DNA from 3 places in the Candidatus Sodalis pierantonii str. SOPE genome. Region 3 is predicted to be linked to each of the others. Evidence: predicted binding sites of a transcription regulator. Region 3 holds the regulator's gene; each other region holds the start of a gene.
What was found. The regulator PurR, encoded in region 3, represses purine synthesis genes. The targets are predictions, from matches to a motif close to CANGCAAACGTTTGCNTG.
Positions count from the first base shown of each region.

Region 1: the regulator PurR is predicted to act here: its motif matches at 1,790-1,807, upstream of guaB (IMP dehydrogenase).
Region 2: the regulator PurR is predicted to act here: its motif matches at 1,434-1,451, upstream of carA (glutamine-hydrolyzing carbamoyl-phosphate synthase small subunit).

Region 1 is NZ_CP006568.1:3,312,665-3,315,946, reverse strand. It holds gene SOPEG_RS16685 (MFS transporter) at 1-57, shown strand, start outside; gene xseA (exodeoxyribonuclease VII large subunit) at 322-1,698, opposite strand; gene guaB (IMP dehydrogenase) at 1,867-3,282, shown strand, end outside.
Region 2 is NZ_CP006568.1:1,427,754-1,431,035, forward strand. It holds gene SOPEG_RS26075 (SMP-30/gluconolactonase/LRE family protein) at 1-218, opposite strand, end outside; gene dapB (4-hydroxy-tetrahydrodipicolinate reductase) at 384-1,205, shown strand; gene carA (glutamine-hydrolyzing carbamoyl-phosphate synthase small subunit) at 1,674-2,822, shown strand; gene carB (carbamoyl-phosphate synthase large subunit) at 2,824-3,282, shown strand, end outside.
Region 3 is NZ_CP006568.1:2,491,913-2,495,194, reverse strand. It holds partial or broken gene cfa (cyclopropane fatty acyl phospholipid synthase) at 1-919, opposite strand, end outside; gene purR (HTH-type transcriptional repressor PurR) at 1,392-2,411, opposite strand; gene cydH (cytochrome bd-I oxidase subunit CydH) at 2,633-2,722, shown strand; partial or broken gene SOPEG_RS28805 (C40 family peptidase) at 2,935-3,282, opposite strand, start outside.

The sequences.
Region 1 (3,282 bases), 820 kb from region 3:
CAGCTGTGTCGCAACGCCCCCGCCCGTTCGGCGGGGGACGTTCAGGGTCGGCCGTGACGAGCGGACCAATAATGAAAAATGCGTCATGGTGCCAAGGCGGCACGCCCGCGTGGGGGAAGGAGGCTTGTGGGGAGCGCACCGCGGCCTAGGCTTTATGGGCCGGGCGCGCGATGTTGCGGTGGATCCCGCGGTCGTGTGCTGAGAAATATGCGTGGCGTAAAAGTGCGTGCGGTCATGCAGCGCGTACGGCGCTGCGGTAACCTTCGGTCATGAACTGAGCATCGTGGCGGGTGGGGGAAGGCGCCAGGGCGCGCCGTTACATCAGTCCTTTGAGCGCCGCTGGCGTTTCGCCGGCTGCCGGGTAATCTGGGTAACCTGGCTCTCCACCCAACCATCGCTCAAGCGAGTCGTCAGACGATCGCCGGCGCTTAGTTGACGGGTTTGTTTCACCACCGCGCCGTGGCTATCGGTCGTGACGCTGAACCCGCGCGCCAGGGTTTTCAGCGGGCTAACGCCTTCCAGCCGGGAGCAGAGCACCACAAAGGCATTATTTTGCCGGCTAACGCGGCGGCTTATGCTCTGGCTCAGTTGGTAACGCAGCGCCTGCAATTGCTGCTGGGCACGGTTGATGCGCGCCGTGGGCGCCTGCTGCTGCAAGCGTTGCCGCAAATGTTCGTGACGGCGCAGCGCCTGGCGCAGTTGCCCCTGGTGGCCGTCGTCCAGGCGGCGGCGCAGGGCCATCAGCGCGGTTTGCTGGCGGGCGAGTCGTAATTGAGGATGCTGCTGGTGCAGGCGATGCTGAAGACGGCCGTAGTGTTGTTGGCGCTGCGCGAGGAAATAATCCATCACCATTTCCAGCCGCTGCCGTTGAGACTGTAATTGACGCAACAGTTCCAACTGGTTGCGGCTTACTAGCTCGGCCGCCGCTGACGGCGTTGGCGCGCGCAAATCGGCGACAAAATCGGCGATGGTCACGTCGGTCTCATGGCCGACCGCGCTGACCACCGGCAAGTGGCTGGCGAAAATCGCCCGCGCCACCCGTTCATCGTTAAAGCTGCCGAGATCCTCCAGCGAACCGCCCCCGCGACCTACGATCAGCACATCGCACTCAGCGCGCCGATTGGCAGTTTCGATGGCGCGCATGATCTGCGGCGGCGCTTCCTGCCCCTGCACCGCAGTGGGGTAAACCACCACCGGCAGCGACGGATCGCGGCGTTTCAACACCTGCAAAATATCGTGCAGCGCCGCGCCGTTGGCGGAGGTAATCACCCCTACGCGGCGGGTCGGGCTGGGCAACGGCTGCTTATACTGCTGGCTGAACAGCCCTTCGTCGCTTAATTGCTGTTTAAGCTGCTCGAACTGCTGTTGCAGTAACCCGTCGCCGGCCGGCTGCATACTCTCGGCAATAAGCTGATAGTCGCCGCGCGGCTCATACAGCGTGAGCGTTGCGCGCACCAATACCTGTTGACCGTTGCGTGGCGAAAACGTGGTGCGGCGATTGGTGTTGCGAAACATGGCGCAGCGCACCTGGGCGCGGTTGTCCTTGAGCGTGAAGTACCAATGACCCGACGCAGGCTGGGAAAAATTGGATATCTCTCCCGTCAGCCACACCTGACCCATTTCGCCTTCCAACAGCTCGCGTACCGTTTTATTGAGACGGCTAACGGTAAAAATCAGGGAAGTGGGCGGGGTAGACATGTGAGCGGGATCAAACTCCATTGCAAAGTCTTAATCGATTGATATTACTCATTGCGAAACGGTAAGCAAGGATTTTTTGAAAATAGTGCTGGAGGCAACCGATTACGTTCTGTATAATGCCATGGCAATATTTTATCTGTTTCACATCCACCTTGGTGAGATATTGCTATGTTACGTATTGCTAAAGAAGCTCTGACATTCGACGACGTTCTGCTACTTCCCGCTCACTCCACGGTACTGCCCAACACGGCCGATCTCGGCACCCGATTGACTCAGAAAATACGCCTGAATATACCCATGCTGTCCGCGGCAATGGATACGGTAACCGAATCCAGCCTGGCTATCGCGCTGGCGCAAGAAGGCGGTATCGGCTTTATCCACAAAAACATGCCTATCGAACGCCAGGCGGAGGAAGTGGGTCGCGTGAAACGCCATGAGAGCGGTGTCGTAACCCATCCCCAATGCGTTACGCCCAGTACTACGCTTTCCGAGGTAAAAGAACTTACCGCGCGCAACGGTTTCGCCGGCTATCCGGTGGTAACGGAAGATAATGAACTGGTCGGGATCATTACGGGTCGCGACGTTCGCTTCGTCACCGATCTTAGCCAGCCGGTTTCCGCCGTGATGACGCCGAAAGAACGCCTGGTGACGGTTAAAGAAGGCGATGCTCGCGAAGTGGTGCTGGCCAAAATGCACGAAAAGCGCGTCGAAAAAGCGCTGGTGGTGGATGAGCAATTTCATCTGCTCGGCATGATAACGGTAAAAGATTTCCAAAAGGCCGAACGCAAACCCAATGCCTGTAAAGATGAACACGGCCGCTTGCGCGTCGGCGCGGCGGTAGGCGCCGGAGCCGGTAACGAAGAGCGCATCGACGCCCTGGTGAGCGCCGGCGTTGACGTCCTGCTTATCGATTCTTCCCATGGTCATTCCGAAGGCGTGCTGCAGCGTATCCGCGACACGCGCGCCAAATACCCCGACCTGCAAATTATCGGCGGCAACGTTGCTACCGGCGCCGGCGCGCTCGCGCTGGTCGAGGCGGGTGTCAGCGCGGTGAAAGTGGGCATCGGCCCCGGCTCCATTTGTACCACCCGCATCGTCACCGGCGTGGGTGTGCCGCAGATCACGGCTATTTCTGATGCAGTCGAAGCCCTGGAAGGTACCGGGATCCCGGTTATCGCCGACGGCGGCATCCGTTTTTCCGGCGATATCGCCAAAGCCATCGCCGCCGGCGCCGCCGGCGTTATGGTGGGATCGCTGTTGGCGGGCACCGAAGAATCCCCCGGCGAAATCGAACTGTTCCAAGGCCGCTCTTTCAAATCTTACCGCGGCATGGGGTCGCTGGGCGCGATGTCCAAGGGGTCGTCGGACCGGTATTTCCAGACCGACAACGCCGCCGATAAACTGGTGCCGGAAGGCATCGAAGGCCGCGTGGCGTATAAAGGACGCCTGAAGGAAATCGTCCATCAACAAATGGGCGGCCTGCGTTCCTGTATGGGGCTGACCGGTTGTGCTACTATCGACGACCTTCGTACCAAAGCGGAATTTGTCCGTATCAGCGGTGCCGGCATTCAGGAAAGCCACGTT
Region 2 (3,282 bases), 1.1 Mb from region 3:
AATCGGCGTTGTAAAATATCGACCCACAATAGGGACCGACTCTGGCTGCACCAGACCGGGGATTCCCCCAGCTCGGCGCGATAATCGCCCACCGGACGCACCTGACCGCTAAAAAGCGTCTCCGTCCTGACCTCATCTTTGGCTTGCCAATAAGCGCTAAGTGTAGCGGCTTTACGCGATGGGGAAAGCGTAAAAACGCATTGGCTATGAATAAACATTCAATTTGCGCTGCGCGGCGCAAAAAAATGTCGTCGGTCAGCGGCCTAGCTCATCCTTTGCGCGCCCGAGCGCAAATTTATCATCACCACGGATTTCTGCTGGCGGCGGCGCTCCGGCACGGTTAACCTGAGAATAACCGACAAGATAAAAAAGTGAGAGGATCCATGAGCAACATAACAATCCGCATCGCGGTCGCCGGCTCGGGTGGCCGGATGGGGCGCCAGCTAATCCAGGCGGTGGCGCAGTCGGAACAGGCGGCGCTGGGCGCGGCGTTAAGCCGCGACGGTTCGGGATTGTGCGGGATGGACGCCGGTGAGCTGGCAGGTATCGGCGCCCTCGACGTCACGATAAGCGACGATCTCGTGGCGGTAAAAGAGGATTTTGATATCCTCATTGATTTTACCCGACCCGACGCTAGCCTGGCGTACCTGGATTTTTGCCGTGGGCATCGCAAAGGCATTGTCATCGGCACCACGGGGTTTAGCGATGCGCAGAAAGAGGCCATTCACGCGGCGGCGCAGGAGACGGGCATTGTTTTCGCCGCCAACTTCAGCGTCGGGGTCAATCTGATGCTTAAGTTGCTGGAAAAAGCGGCGCAGGTGATGGGGGAGGAGGCCGATATTGAAATTATCGAGGCGCATCACCGCCATAAAGTGGATGCCCCGTCAGGCACGGCGCTAGCCATGGGGGAAGCGATTGCCGGCGCCCTCGGGCGCGATCTTGCCGATTGCGCGGTGTACAGCCGTGAAGGCCATACCGGCGAGCGCAAAGCGAAAAGCATCGGCTTTGCCACGGTGCGGGCCGGCGATATCGTGGGTGAGCATACCGCCATGTTTGCCGAGGTCGGCGAGCGCCTGGAGATCACCCATAAAGCGTCAAGCAGAATGACTTTCGCCAGCGGAGCGGTGCGTGCCGCCGTTTGGCTTTCGGGCCAAAAAAAGGGCCTTTTTGATATGGTAAATGTGCTTGGTCTTGACAAATTATAGGGTTTTTTCTAAATTGTTTTCTTCATATGTTCGTATTAACGGCTTGTTTATATTGAATAATTAGGGGTGGGTCGCTTAAGTGGTCTGATTTTTGCCAATTTAGGTTGATTCCCTCGTTAAACTCCCCTTTTTTAACATTAAGCGTGGGATTATACGGCGCCATCAGCGGTTTCCTCCGCCAAAAGGCGCCGAAGAGCACCACTTGCCGCTCTGGCGCCATCAAAATAGCGAGCAACCGTTTTCCTGGGCTGTCTTATCCTCTTTTTTACGCTATTCATGCCATCATTACGCTAAAGTGGACGAAAACAGTTAAAAAATATCCCTTTAGGGTAGACAAACTATAGGGTCATCTTTAAAATGCGCCCAATTTGCCAAAATTCTACCTTACAGGTGATTTTTGCATTGATTCATGCCGTTTGAATGAATTAATATGCAAATATAATGACTGAATATTCCTTGGAGGGTGTTTTGATAAAGTCAGCGCTGTTGGTTCTGGAAGACGGAACCCAATTCCATGGTCGGGCCATTGGGACAGAGGGCACGGCGGTGGGGGAAGTGGTTTTCAATACGTCAATCACTGGTTATCAAGAAATCCTCACTGATCCTTCCTATTCTCGCCAAATCGTTACTCTCACTTATCCCCATATCGGCAATGCCGGCACCAATGAAGCAGACAACGAATCCCCCCGCGTGCAGGCGCTGGTGATCCGCGACCTGCCCCTCATCGCCAGCAACTTTCGCGATACGCTGTCGCTCTCGGATTATCTGAAGCAGCAGAATATTGTCGGCATCGCCGATATCGATACCCGTAAGCTGACGCGTCTGCTGCGGAAAAAAGGGGCGCAAAACGGCTGCATCATCGCCGGCGATAATCCGGATGCGCAGCTGGCGCTGCGCAAAGCCCGCGAATTCCCCGGCCTGAATGGCATGGACCTGGCGAAAGAGGTGAGTACCACTGAGCAGTACAGCTGGACCCAGGGCAGTTGGACTCTGGACGGAGGATTACCCGCGCCGGCGACTGACCTGCCTTATCATGTGGTGGCTTATGACTATGGGATCAAGCGCAATATCATGCGCATGCTGGTGGATCGGGGCTGCCGCTTGACGGTGGTGCCGGCGCAGACGCCGGCTGAAACGGTGCTGGCCATGAACCCCGATGGCATTTTCCTGGCCAACGGCCCGGGGGATCCGGCGCCCTGCGATTACGCGATCGCCGCCATCCAAACCTTCCTCACCACCGATATTCCGCTGTTCGGCATTTGCCTGGGCCATCAATTGCTGGCGCTGGCCAGCGGCGCCAAGACGGTGAAGATGAAATTCGGTCACCACGGCGGCAACCACCCGGTAAAAGATTTGGCGGCCGATCGGGTGATGATCACCGCCCAGAACCACGGCTTCGCGGTGGATGAAAAAACGCTGCCCGCCACGCTCAGGGTAACCCATACCTCACTGTTTGACGGCACGCTTCAGGGCCTGCACCGCACCGACAAACCGGCGTTCAGTTTCCAGGGGCATCCCGAGGCCAGCCCTGGCCCGCACGACGCCGCGCCGCTGTTCGACCATTTTATCGAGCTCATCAACGCTTATCGCTCACAGCCTAACGTATCAGGAGCCTGAGATGCCAAAACGTACCGATATAAAAAGTATCCTGATCCTGGGCGCCGGTCCTATCGTTATCGGCCAGGCGTGTGAGTTCGATTATTCCGGCGCGCAAGCGTGCAAAGCCCTGCGCGAAGAGGGCTATCGCGTGGTACTGGTGAACTCCAACCCCGCCACCATTATGACCGACCCCGACATGGCCGATGCAACCTATATCGAGCCTATTCACTGGGAAGTGGTGCACAAAATTATCGAAAAAGAGCGGCCGGATGCGCTGTTGCCAACCATGGGCGGCCAAACGGCGCTCAACTGCGCCCTGGAGCTCGAGCGTGAAGGGGTGCTGAAAGCGTTCGGCGTGGAGATGATCGGCGCCACCGCTGACGCGATCGACAAGGCGGAAGACCGCCAGCGTTTCGATAAGGCAATGAAAAAAATCGGCCTGGAAACCGCGTGCTCCGGCATTGCACATACCATGGAC
Region 3 (3,282 bases):
AAATTATGCCAGTCTTCCATGACGAAATGAGGCTCGCTGGCATCGACGATATGCCGTACGGACGGCAGGCAGCCGTTCGGGAAGATATATCTGTTGATCCATGGATCCACATTCATATCGGTCCGGTTCGTGCCGATGGTGTGCAGCAAAAGCAGGCCGTCGGGTTTCAAATTACGGGCCACCACATCGAAATAGGTTGGGTAGTTTTTCGGCCCCACGTGCTCGAACATCCCTACCGAGACAATGCGATCGAACTGCAAATTTAAATCGCGATAATCCTGCAACAAAATCGTGACATCTTGTCCTGCGCAACGCGTTTGCGCCAGCTTTTGCTGCTCGGTCGAGATGGTGACGCCGTGGACTTTAACGCCATAATGTTGTTCCGCATAATTCGCCAGACCGCCCCAGCCGCAACCGACATCCCCGGCTGCAATTGCAGTTTTTGGCAAATCATTTCCAGTTTATTTTGCTGGGCCTGCTCAAGGCTGGCGGCATGAGGCCAATAACCACAGGAATATTGCATATACGGATCGAGCATGAGCGAGAAGAGATCATTGCCTAAATCGTAATGTTCTTTACCGACGATCCAGGCCCTTTTGCGCGATTGGAGATTAGTCAGGCGCGCCGCGGCGACGCGTAGGGTATCTTTTAAATGATGGGGAAGCTTATTTTCCAGTCCGCTGCGCAACGCACGCTGAAAAAACATATCCAGCCGTTCGCAATCCCACCAGCCATCCATGTAACTTTCACCTAAACCCAGTGAACCGTCCTGTAGTACGCGCTTAAAAAAATCCGGGTTGTTGACGTGAATATCGAATGGACCATTGATTTCAATGTCGGCTTCAGCGAGTAATTCATGGACGATGCGATACCAAGCGTTATCCTGAAAGCTCAGGTCTTCAACACACGAGGAACTCATAGCTTCTCCATCACCTTTCTTCTAAAAATACCTCGTCAGGAAGAGCCAGGCGCTGCCTGCGAGCTTTTATAAGAATCCACGGTAAGCCGTGGTGTCTGATACGACAAATTAACAGAGGAATAGAAACTCAGAATGGTTGTTAAACCGGCTGCTTTGCACGAAAAAGCATGCATGAGTAAACATCACGTCCCTAAAGCAAAATGAATAAACAACTCGTTATAATTGTTAACGTAATTGAGTATAAGCCTGCATCCGGCTTTAGACAACTCCAAAAACAGCAATAGGAATAATAGCCTAAGTTAATGATAACTTTGGGAAACAGTCACACTCCTCAAAGAGTTAGTGCGCCTAAAGAGTTATTATTCATTTCTGCGTCGCGGGGAAATTTGCGCGGCCACGTAGCGCGTAAAACGCCGTGCATAATGGCCAACGCCGCCGCAAACACGGGGCCTCAGCCAACGACGGCACAAGATTAGCGGTTATGGTAGGGGTCATCGGCCACCGAACAGCGCTCCACCAGGGTGGGATGGACCTCAATTGTCTGCGCGGCTTCCCGCTTGCTGATGATCCTATCAAGCAGCATGGTCAGCGCGGATTCCCCCAATACGGCCTTGGGCTGATCCACCGTGGTAAGCGCGGGGGTGAAATACCGTGAGTGGCTGACATTATCGTAGCCTATCAGTGAAATGTCTTGCGGTACGCGCAGCCCATGCTCGTGGATGGCGCACAATGCGCCCATCGCCATCTCGCCGCCGCCGCAAAATATCGCGCTGGGACGGTGAGACTGGGCCAGAATATGTTGCATGGCGCGATAACCGGAAGCCGGTTCGAAATCACCTTGAACGATCCAGGCCTGGTTGGGCAGAATATCGGCCTCTTTTAACGCATGAAGATAACCGCGGTGGCGTCCGCCGCCGGTGTTGCGCGCCAGCTGGCCGGGAATGGCGCCAATATCCCGGTGGCCGCGATCGAGTAAATAGCGGGTGGCCATATAACCGCCGGCAAAGGCATTATCGACGATGGTATCGGTAAAATCGCCGCGCACCTCACCCCAATCCATCACCACCATGGGAATATGGCGATATTCTTCCAATAGCCGCAGCAGGGCTTCGGGGTATTCAACGCACATCACCAGCAGCCCATCGACCCGCTTTTGCGCCAGCATTTGCAAATAGGCCTGCTGTTTCGATGTTTCGTTGTGGGAATTGCACAGGATAAGGGTGTAGCGTTTGGCAAAACAGTGAAGCTCTATGGATTCAATTATCTCGGCGAAATAGGGGGCTTCGCTGGTGCTGGCCAACAGACCGATGGATTTGGTGCGGTTGACCTTCAGGCTGCGCGCCACCGCGCTGGGGGAATAGCTGAGCTGTTTGATGGCGTCCCATACGGCGCGTTTGGTCTCCGGCGCCACGAAGCGGGTTTTATTAATCACATGGGAAACCGTGGTCGTTGATACCCCCGCGTGTTTGGCTACATCTTTTATGGTTGCCATCTCTAAACTACTCCTGGATCCCTCGGCAGTAGGGGATAATGCTATGTGAATCGTTTGCCTGCCAACAAAAGGCAATTTTCCTCGATCTTGTCGAGAAAGTGAAAGCGTTATATGCGTTGAGCCGCCGACGGGACATGCTTTTTGGCCACGGCTATGGCAAGATAGAGAACGAATACCGACTAACTTAGCCACCTGACGCAGAAGCGTTAAAAGGAAATATCATGAGCCGCGATTTTGCTTGGTCGTTAACGACTACCGTCTTTTCGCTGTTGGTCATCATTATCTTCAGCTTTACCACCGTATTGGATTGATCGCGTTTGGCGCCGGGCCGAACATCACCCAGACGGTAAAAAGGGCTCCAGGCCCTTTTTTTTATCATCCCTAAACCACTTCTAAGGGCGGGGGATTGATTTGCGGCCTAGTAACGACGCGCGGATCGGCACGGTGAGCTGGCGGGGGCGTCAAAAGGCCCCTTAAGACCCGCGCTGCGACGGCAAGGGGGAGAGGCTGTCGCGCGTGGCCGTCAGCGAATGGTGGTAGGCGTCATCACGCGGCGGGCGCCGACATAATGATCCTGCCAATAATCTTCGCTCAGGTAGCTGATACGGATGTCACGCCCGGTGCGGGGTGACTGAATGAAACGGCCATTGCCCAGATAAACCCCGACATGATCCGCCGTGTTGCGGATGCGGATGCGGAAAAAGACCAGATCGCCGCTTTCCAACTCGCTCTTTTTTACCGGCGCAGCATCCCGCAAGTGGTACATTTCATTCGCGGTACGCGGCAGCGGCACGCGGATTAAGTCTTTATAGGCGTAGTAAATCAACCCGCTGCAATCGAAACCGGTGGTCGGCGATTTACCGCCCCAACG